Linked DNA regions of Verrucosispora sp. NA02020. Each later gene encodes a partner of the first gene's protein in a complex. Links are inferred from orthologs where the notes say so. Each region holds a gene or a part of one and is shown in the gene's direction. Other genes may lie near its edges.

Evidence for each region. Proteins that work in one complex are often made in the same cells at the same time.
Region 2: the proteins of uvrB (region 1) and pcrA are in contact, whole or in part, in a crystal structure (PDB 7EGT), measured with the Thermus thermophilus proteins. The link is inferred for Verrucosispora sp. NA02020 from one-to-one orthologs. Residues at the interface, in WP_096411307.1 of Thermus thermophilus: Glu23, Leu25, Arg26, Asp27, Gly28, Glu29, Arg30, Phe31, Arg55, Glu326, Asp327, Phe328, Glu379, Ser382, Gln383, His398, Gly400, Arg401; in WP_096412145.1 of Thermus thermophilus: His654, Arg656, Phe657, Gln666, Asp668, Glu669, Lys680, Arg681, Leu682, Ser683, Lys685, Tyr686, Ala687.

The regions. Positions count from the first base shown.
Region 1 is NZ_CP054923.1:5,358,992-5,363,520, reverse strand. Bases 586-3,500 are described here. They hold uvrB (excinuclease ABC subunit UvrB), read left to right. Parts: upstream 586-946; coding sequence 947-3,055; downstream 3,056-3,500. Other genes in these bases: HUT12_RS23810 (helix-turn-helix transcriptional regulator), read left to right, coding at 3,168-3,500; HUT12_RS33255 (hypothetical protein), read right to left, coding at 586-618. Outside these bases: more of HUT12_RS33255, read right to left, coding at 1-585; more of HUT12_RS23810, read left to right, coding at 3,501-4,127; HUT12_RS23805 (antibiotic biosynthesis monooxygenase), read right to left, coding at 4,302-4,529. UniProt on the Escherichia coli protein: The UvrABC repair system catalyzes the recognition and processing of DNA lesions. A damage recognition complex composed of 2 UvrA and 2 UvrB subunits scans DNA for abnormalities.
Region 2 is NZ_CP054923.1:6,244,882-6,249,511, reverse strand. The notes cover bases 529-3,544. They hold pcrA (DNA helicase PcrA), read left to right. Parts: upstream 529-847; coding sequence 848-3,241; downstream 3,242-3,544. Other genes in these bases: HUT12_RS27840 (M23 family metallopeptidase), read right to left, coding at 3,290-3,544; HUT12_RS27850 (chorismate mutase), read right to left, coding at 529-529. Outside these bases: more of HUT12_RS27850, read right to left, coding at 161-528; more of HUT12_RS27840, read right to left, coding at 3,545-4,099; HUT12_RS27835 (M23 family metallopeptidase), read right to left, coding at 4,375-4,630. UniProt on the Escherichia coli protein: A helicase with DNA-dependent ATPase activity. Unwinds DNA duplexes with 3'-5' polarity. Translocates on single-stranded DNA with 3'-5' polarity. Initiates unwinding more efficiently from a nicked substrate than double-stranded DNA.

The DNA.
Region 1 (4,529 bases):
GCGGGCCCAGTCGACCCAGCCGAGCAGATCGGTGCGGCCGGCGGTGCCGCTCACCGTGAGGTGCAGTCCGGCACGGACGTCCCGGTAGTTGACGACCCGCATGGCGGCCAACCGGTCCCGCTCGGCGGCCGTGAGCTCACGGGCGGGCGGTGCGGCGGGCGCCCAGTTCACCAGGGTCGCGACCAGGGTGACGGCGGAGGCGGCGGCGGTCAGGGCGAGCGCGGCCAGAACGACGCGGCGACGCCGGGCGGCGACCTGTCGGGAGTGCCCGGCCGCCGGGGTCGTCCCGGCGAGGTCGTCGTCCTCGGCCGGGTTGCCGGCCGTCGGGTCGAGCATGCCGTGCGCCACGGCCGCCCGTCGGACGCCGGGGCGCGGTCGGGGTGCTGCGGCGGCCGGGTCGGTCCCGGACAGACCGAGGATCTCCGGTGGGGTGAGGCCGGCGCGGTGCCGGCGGGCACCGGCGCGGCGGCGGTTGCCCCGTCCGGCGGGGGCGTCCGTCGAGCGGTCGGGCGGGACGCGGATGCCATCGCTGCGTTCGGGCGGGGGGTGGGCGTCGGCCGGGTCGCCGGGTCGCTCGGGGCCGGTGTCGTCGGAGGCCGGTCGTGAGGTGTCCGTCACGGGAGGATGAACGGGCCGGACCGGGTCGGGGTGACGAGGTGGCGGTGCCGGCCGGGTCCTGGTGTGTAGGTGGCGCTCGCGGCGGCCGGTCTGCGCGTTCGGCGCGACCACGTCGGGCGCGCACGCCGGGCATGCCGGGTGCTGCGGCCTTCGGTGCCGGGGGCGGCGTGGCCTGTGGGGCCCGCCACCGGCCCGGTCGGCCGCCGCGAGCGGCCTACGGAAAAAGCGTAGCCGGGTGAGAAGAACCACACAATGCGAATATCGAAGCCGATCAGGTGCCGCCCGTAGTCGCGGCGGAGTGTCGGTCCCCGGGCGTACGGTTGACGTCATGGCGCTCGACATTCCCCGGCTCGACGGCCGTTTCCAGGTCGTCAGTGATTTCCAGCCGGCCGGTGACCAGCCGGCGGCGATCGACGACCTGGAGCGACGCGTCCGCCGAGGCGACCGGCACACGGTGCTGCTCGGCGCGACCGGCACCGGCAAGAGCGCCACGACCGCCTGGCTGGTCGAGCGGCTGCAACGGCCCACGCTGGTGCTGGCGCCCAACAAGACGCTCTGCGCCCAGCTGGCCAAGGAGTTCAGCGAGCTGCTGCCGGACAACGCGGTGGAGTACTTCGTCTCGTATTACGACTACTACCAGCCCGAGGCGTACATCCCGCAGACCGACACGTACATCGAGAAGGACTCCTCGATCAACGAGGAGGTCGAGCGGCTGCGGCACTCGGCCACCATGTCGCTGCTCACCCGGCGCGACGTGGTGGTGGTGGCGACCGTCTCGGCGATCTACGGCCTGGGCACCCCGGAGGAATACCTGGACCGTGCGGTGCGGGTCGCCGTCGGCCAGGAGCTCGACCGGGACCAGTTGCTGCGCCGACTGGTCGACATCCAGTACACCCGCAACGACATGGCCTTCCAGCGGGGCACGTTCCGGGTCCGGGGCGACACGTTGGAGATCATTCCGGCGTACGAGGAACTCGCCGTCCGCATCGAGCTCTTCGGCGACGAGGTGGAGAAGCTCTACTACCTCAACCCGCTCACCGGGGACGTGGTGCGCGAGGTCGACCATCTGCTGATCTTCCCGGCGACGCACTACGCGGCCGGGCCGGAGCGGATGGAGCGGGCGGTCCGCGACATCGAGGCCGAGTTGGGCGAGCGCCTGGCCGAGTTGGATCGGCAGGGCAAGCTGCTGGAGGCGCAGCGGCTGCGGATGCGCACCACGTACGACATCGAGATGATGCGGCAGGTCGGCTTCTGCTCCGGCATCGAGAACTACTCGATGCACATCGACGGGCGGTTGCCCGGCAGCCCGCCGCACTGCCTGCTCGACTACTTCCCCGACGACTTCCTCACCGTCGTCGACGAGTCGCACGTGACGATCCCGCAGATCGGCGGGATGTTCGAGGGTGACGCCTCGCGCAAGCGGATGCTGATCGACCACGGGTTCCGGCTGCCCAGCGCCGCCGACAACCGCCCGCTGCGCTTCGACGAGTTCCTGGAGCGGGTCGGCCAGATGGTCTTCCTGTCGGCCACCCCGGGGCCGTGGGAGTTGGAGCACGCCCAGGGCGAGTACGTCGAGCAGGTGATCCGCCCGACCGGCCTGGTGGACCCGGAGGTCGTGGTCAAGCCCACCAAGGGCCAGATCGACGACCTGATGCACGAGATCAAGCTGCGCACCGAGCGTGACGAGCGGGTCCTGGTCACCACGTTGACCAAGAAGATGGCCGAGGACCTGTCGGACTACCTGCTGGAGAACGGCATCCGGGTGCGGTATCTGCACTCCGAGGTGGACACGTTGCGCCGGGTCGAGTTGCTGCGTGAGTTGCGTCGGGGTGACTACGACGTGCTGGTCGGCATCAACCTGCTGCGCGAGGGGCTGGACCTGCCCGAGGTGTCGTTGGTGGCGATCCTGGACGCGGACAAGGAGGGCTTCCTGCGCAGTGGTCGGTCGTTGATCCAGACCATCGGTCGCGCGGCCCGTAACGTCTCCGGCCAGGTGCACATGTACGCCGACAAGATCACTCCGTCGATGGCGGCCGCGATCGAGGAGACCGATCGGCGCCGGGCCAAGCAGATCGCGCACAACGAGGCGCACGGGATCAGTCCCGAGCCGCTGCGCAAGAAGATCCACGACATTCTCGACGACATCTACCGCGAGGCGGAGGACACCGAGGCGACCCGGGTCGGTGGTGCGGTGCGCCAGTTGTCGCGGGGCAAGGCGCCGGTCAAGGAGACCCGTAGCCGGGCTCGGGGAGGTGCGGCCACCCCGGCCCGCGAGGGCATGGCGCGGGCCGAGTTGGCGCAGCTCATCCAGGAGCTCAACGACCAGATGCTGGCCGCCGCGCGCGAGTTGCAGTTCGAGTTGGCCGCCCGGATCCGCGACGAGGTCGCCGACCTCAAGAAGGAGTTGCGGGGAATGGACGCCGCCGGGGTGTCGTGATGGCCCGGGGCGGGTGTGGTGGCGCGTGGCGATATCGGTTCGTTGCATAGCGCGAGCAAGGTATTGCCGTGCGTGACTGTCCTGCGTACTCTCCGACGGTGGGGAGGCCGGGATGCCGTTGTCAGCAAGTCCTGTCATCCGCAGGGTTCGGCTCGGCGCGGAGTTGCGCCAGCTGCGCCGCGGGGAGTCACTCACCTTGGAGCAGGTCTGTGGCCAGCTCGGGTGGGCGTCCACGTCCAAGTTGTCCCGCATCGAGCTGGGTCAGAGTCGGCCGGACCTGGCCGACGTGCTGGATCTGCTCGACGTCTACCAGGTGCCGCCACCGCAGCGCGAGGCGTTGATCGTCATCGCCCGGGACGCGGCGGCCGGTCGCGGCTGGTCCCGGGCGCTGGGTGAGATGGGGGAGCGGCAACGCGCGTACGCGGAGCTGGAGGCGGGCGCGGCGGGCATCGTCGAGTACCAACCGGCCGTGCTGCCCGGGTTGGTGCAGACCCCGGCGTACGCCCGGCTGCGGCTGGCGGCTGCGGCGCTGATCGGTCCCGAGCTGGACCTGGAGGCCGAGGTGCGGGCTCGCGGGCTGCGGCAGCAGGTGCTGCGCCGGGCCGATCCGCCGCACTACACGGCGCTACTGGACGAGCGGGTCTGCGCCCTCGGCGGCATGCCGGTGGACGTCTGGCGGGAGCAGCTGTGGCACCTGGTGGCGCTGACCGAGCTGCCGCACGTCACCATCCGGCTGGTGCCCGGCGACGTCCCGTCCCACGACGGTGTGCATCCGTTGGCGGGCTTCTCGTGGTACGTCTTTCCCGATCCGGCGGATCCGCGCACGGTGATGGTGGAGACGCTCACCACCGACCTGCGGCTGGTCGCCGAGGCCGACATCGCCCGCTACGAACGGATGGTCGAGTGGCTGTCGGCGGTGGCGCTGCCGGCCACCGAGACCGCGGCGGTGCTGGCCCGGCAGGCCGAGCGACCGGAGATCCCCCGGCCCGCCGACCCCGTCGAGGACGCCGTGCGGGCTCCCGTCGAGGAGGTCCCGGCCGCAGAGCGCGACGCGGAGCGGCTCGCCGGCTGACGTTCGCCGGTCCGGGTCGGACGCGGACGCCGGACGCGATTAGTCGGGTGGGGACGCGCGGCCGGCGGGCCCGGCGCGCCCCCGAGCCCGTCGGGACCGCCGACCGCGCGTCGCGGGCACGATAGACGAGGGGTACGACACTTTTCGGTCCCGCGCCGGGCCGGGACGGCGTCCTCAGGCGGGTACGTCGACGAAATGCTCGACGAGCGGCGGACCGGCGAAGTGCGGACCGATCAGCCCGCGCCACCGCGCGAAGCGGTCGGTCTGCCGGAAGTTGACCTCGTGCGCCTCGACCGAGTCCCACTCGACCAGCAGCACGAACCGCGTGGGGGACTCGACACCCCGGGTCATCCGGACCGAGCGGCAGCCGGGCGTGTCGGCGAGGACCGGGTGCGCCGTGCG
Region 2 (4,630 bases), 890 kb from region 1 along the record:
CCTCAGTGATTCGGGGCGTCGGCCGTCACCAGCGGCCGGCGCCCCGGTCCGCGTTCGGACCACCGTGCCCGGACTGCGTGTCCGGGCCGCCACGGTCGGCCCGGCGCCTGCTCATGGGGACGGTCGAACCCTGACGCGCCTCGCCGACGGACCCGCTCGGTCACAGTGGGCCGCGACCGGCCCGCAGCAGCAGCAGCGCCAACTGGGTGCCGTCGGCACCGAGAGCGACCCGGAAGCGCTCCAGGATCTCCTGCTCGCGGGAGAGCACCAGCCGGGTGCCGCCGGAGGCCATCCGGGTCGCGCCGACCTCGCGGGACAGGGCGGCCCGTTCCTGCCACAGCTCGACGATCGTGCGGTCGATCTCGTCGATCCGTACCCGGATCTCGGCGATGCGGGCGGCGGCGCCCGGTTCCGCGGTCCCGGTCTTCGGGGTGTCCAGGCCGGGGCTGGTGCCGCCCTCCGCGCCGGTGCCGTTCGGGGTCGTGCCGGACTCGCCTGGGACGCCGTTCTGCTCCATCACGTCTGTCATCTTCGGGTACCTCTCACGGTGTGGTGCCCGGTGCCCGGATCCCGGGACGACAAAAGCCCCGGACTCCGAGAGCCCGGGGCTTTTCGTAGGTCTTGTCGATCAGGCGCGACCTACGGCTGCCGGACTCCCGGGGCCGTAGTAAAAGTAGAAGCGCTGGTCGAACACGCCGTCGAGTATGCCGCCGCAGCCGCCGCCGCGCAAGGAAACCGGTAAGGAAGGGACCCTTCCTATACACGAGGCGTGAGTAGGGGGCCCTTCCTTACACCGGGGGCGGCGCGGGGCGGGGATGTCGGGGCGGCGGCATAGACTCGCCCTGCGATGCATCCTCTCTTCGACATCCCCGCGTCCCCGTCCGCGCCCGAGCCCGACCGGGCGTTGCCGCCGCGTCGGCCGGCTCCCGGCCGCCTCGACCCCGCCGATCTGGTGGAGGGCCTCAACGGCCCCCAGCGGGACGCGGTCACCCACGCCGGTTCACCGCTGTTGATCGTCGCCGGTGCCGGTTCCGGCAAGACCCGGGTTCTGACCCACCGGATCGCATACCTGCTCGCCGCGCGGGACGTGCATCCCGGAGAGATCATTGCGATCACCTTCACCAACAAGGCCGCCGGTGAGATGAAGGAGCGGGTGACCGCCCTGGTCGGTCCGCGCGCCCGGATGATGTGGGTGTCCACGTTCCACTCCGCCTGCGTCCGGATCCTGCGTGCCGAGCACGCGCACGCCGGGCTCAAGTCCACCTTCTCGATCTACGACGCCGACGACTCCCGCCGGTTGATGCAGATGGTCACCCGCGAGCTCGACCTGGACCCGAAGCGCTATCCGGCGCGGGGTCTGGCGGCCCAGGTCTCCAACCTCAAGAACGAGCTGGTCGACCCGGAGACCTTCGCGGGCCGGGCGTCGGGGCCGAACGAACGGGCGCTGGCCGAGGCGTACACGCTGTACCAGCGACGGCTGCGAGAGGCGCACGCGCTCGACTTCGACGACCTGATCATGACCACGGTGCACCTGCTCCAGTCGCACCCGCACGTGGCCGAGACCTACCGCCGTCGGTTCCGCCACGTGCTGGTCGACGAGTACCAGGACACCAACCACGCGCAGTACGTGCTGATCAAGGAACTGGTCGCCGGCACCGAAGGGCTGGCTCCGGCGGAGCTGTGCGTGGTCGGTGACGCGGACCAGTCGATCTACGCCTTCCGGGGCGCGACGATCCGCAACATCCTGGAGTTCGAACGCGACTTCGGTGACGCCCGCACCATCCTGCTGGAGCAGAACTACCGCTCCACCCAGACCATCCTGAACGCGGCCAACGCGGTGATCGACCGCAACACCTCCCGCAAGCCGAAGCGGCTGTGGAGCGATGCCGGGGCGGGCGAGCAGATCGTCGGGTACGTCGCCGACACCGAGCACGCCGAGGCGGACTGGGTGGGTCGGGAGATCGACCGGCTGGTCGACGCCGACGAGGCCAGGCCGGGCGACGTGGCGGTCTTCTACCGCACCAACGCGCAGTCCCGCGTCTTCGAGGAGGTGTTCATCCGGGTCGGCCTGCCGTACAAGGTCGTCGGCGGGGTGCGCTTCTACGAGCGCAAGGAGGTCCGCGACGCGCTCGCCTACCTGCGCGCGGTGGTCAACGACGACGACACGGTGAGTCTGCGCCGGATCCTGAACACGCCCCGGCGGGGCATCGGTGACCGGGCCGAGGCGTGCGTGGAGGCACTGTCCAGCCGGGACCGCATCTCGTTCGGTGCGGCGCTGCGTCGGGCCAAGGACGCGCCGGGCATCTCCACCCGCGCCGCCAACGGCATCGCCGACTTCGTGGCACTGCTCGACTCCGCCCGGGAGGTGGCTGTTGACGGCACCCCGGAGGAGGTGCTGGAGGCGGTGCTGACCCGCTCGGGCTACCTGAGCGAGCTGGAGGAGAGCCTGGACCCGCAGGACGCGGGCCGGGTGGACAACCTCCAGGAGCTCGTCAGCGTCGCCCGGGAGTACACCGAACGGATCGAGGCGACCGGCGCGGAGGGGGAGCGGGCCACGCTGGCCGGCTTCCTGGAGCAGGTGGCCCTGGTGGCCGACGCCGACCAGATCCCTTCGGACGATCCCGAGCACCAGGGCGTGGTCACGCTGATGACCCTGCACACCGCCAAGGGGCTGGAGTTCCCGGTGGTCTTCCTGACCGGCCTGGAGGACGGTGTCTTCCCGCACCTGCGCTCGCTGGGCGACACCCGTGAGCTGGAGGAGGAGCGGCGGCTGGCGTACGTGGGCATCACCCGCGCCCGGCAGCGCCTCTTCCTGTCCCGGGCGGTGACCCGGTCGGCGTGGGGGCAGCCGGCGTACAACCCGCCGTCGCGGTTCCTGGAGGAGTTGCCGACCGAGTTGGTCCGTTGGGAACGCACGGAGGGGTCGTACACCTCCTGGGGTGGCGGTGGCGGCGGCGTGGGTGGTCGCGCGGACCGGGTGGGCGGCGGCTTCACCGGGGGTACGCCCCGCGCGGTCCAGCTGGCCCGCAAGCTCGGCGTGGACGGCAGCCGGCTGGCCACCGCGAGCGAGCTGCCCCAGGGCCCCAAGGTCTCCGCCGGGGACCGGGTCAACCACCAGCGGTACGGACTCGGCCGGGTGGTGACCGTGGAGGGCCATGGTCCGGGTGCCCGCGCGCAGATCGACTTTGGCGACCAGACGTTGTGGCTGGTGCTGCGGCACGCCCCGATCGAGAAGATCTGACGGACCGGTGCACCGGCCCGGGTGGGACCGGTGCACCGGGCGATCAGGTCAGCACGCCACGTCGATGCCGCGGGCGCGCAGGAACGGCGCCGGGTCGATCTGGTTCCACATCTGACCCTGGTGTACCTCGAAGTGCAGGTGCGGCCCGGTGGAGTCGCCGGTGGAGCCCTCCAGTCCGATGGTCTGGCCGGTGCTGACCTTCGCACCCACGTTCACCCGGGTGGTGCTCAGGTGGGCGTAGTGGGTGAGGTAGCCGTTGCCGTGGTCGATGACGACCGAGATGCCGTACCCGTCACCGACGTCGCCGGCCTTCGTGACGGTGCCCTTGGAGGCGGCCCGCACCGGTGTGCCGGCGGGCAGTGCGAAGTCGATGCCGGCGTGCAGTGTGCCCCACCGGGGGCCGTAGCACGAGGTGACGGCGGCGCCGGCCATCGGGATGACCCAGTCGGGCTTCGACGCGGTGCTCGTGGTGGTCTTCGGAGCGGCCTTGCTGGCCCTGGTCGCCGTCGGGCGGGGTTTCGCGGTCGGGCTCGCGCTGGGTGTCCTGGTCGGGCTCGCCGTCGGGGTCGGTGTCGGGCTCTCCGGCGTGGCCGGGGCGACCGACTCGCGGGCCGAGCGGTCGGCGCGGTCGGCGGCCTCCGCGCGGGCGGCGGCTTCGGCGCGGGCCTGCGCGTCGAGTGAGACGGGGCTCGGGGTGGGGCTGTCGTCGAGATTGGTCACGACGACACCACCGAGTCCGAGTCCCAGCACGGCGACCGCGCCGACGGCCAGCCGACGGCCGCGCCGGCCGATCCGGCGGCGGTGCCGGGCGGGAGCGTGGGAGAGCGTGCGGTTCGGGGTGGAGCTGTCGTCCTGCACGGAGCGGACCTCACTGGATCGAGGGGTACGTGACCTGGAAATCCTGGTGTCGGTCGGGTGCGTGTCGGGTACCGGGGTTCGGCGGGTGGATGGTGGCGGCGGGACGGCCGCCCGGTTCTGTCCCCGGTTGCCACCGGATGACCGGGTCGGTGCGTCGGCTGTGGTGTGCGCTCCGCCACAAAGCAGCCTGTGGCCTGGGACACTTTGCGTTCGGGCCGCGCACGCAAAACCGCCCGGATCGATCGATCCGGGCGGTCAACGGGTGCAACGGGGTGTCAGGACTCCGTTACCTCGCTGTAGATTGCCTCGACTTGCAGCTTGATGTCCACTCCGCGCTCCTGGAGCCAGGGCACCGGGTCGAGCGGCTTGCCCTTGACATGGATCTCCAGGTGCAGGTGGACCCCGTAGGAGTGGCCGGTGTTGCCCACCAGGCCGAGCTGGTCGCCGGCCTTGACCTGCTGGCCTTCCCGGACGCTCAACGCCGAGGAGTGGCCGTAGATCGCCTCGCTGCCGTCCGGGTGCTGGACGATC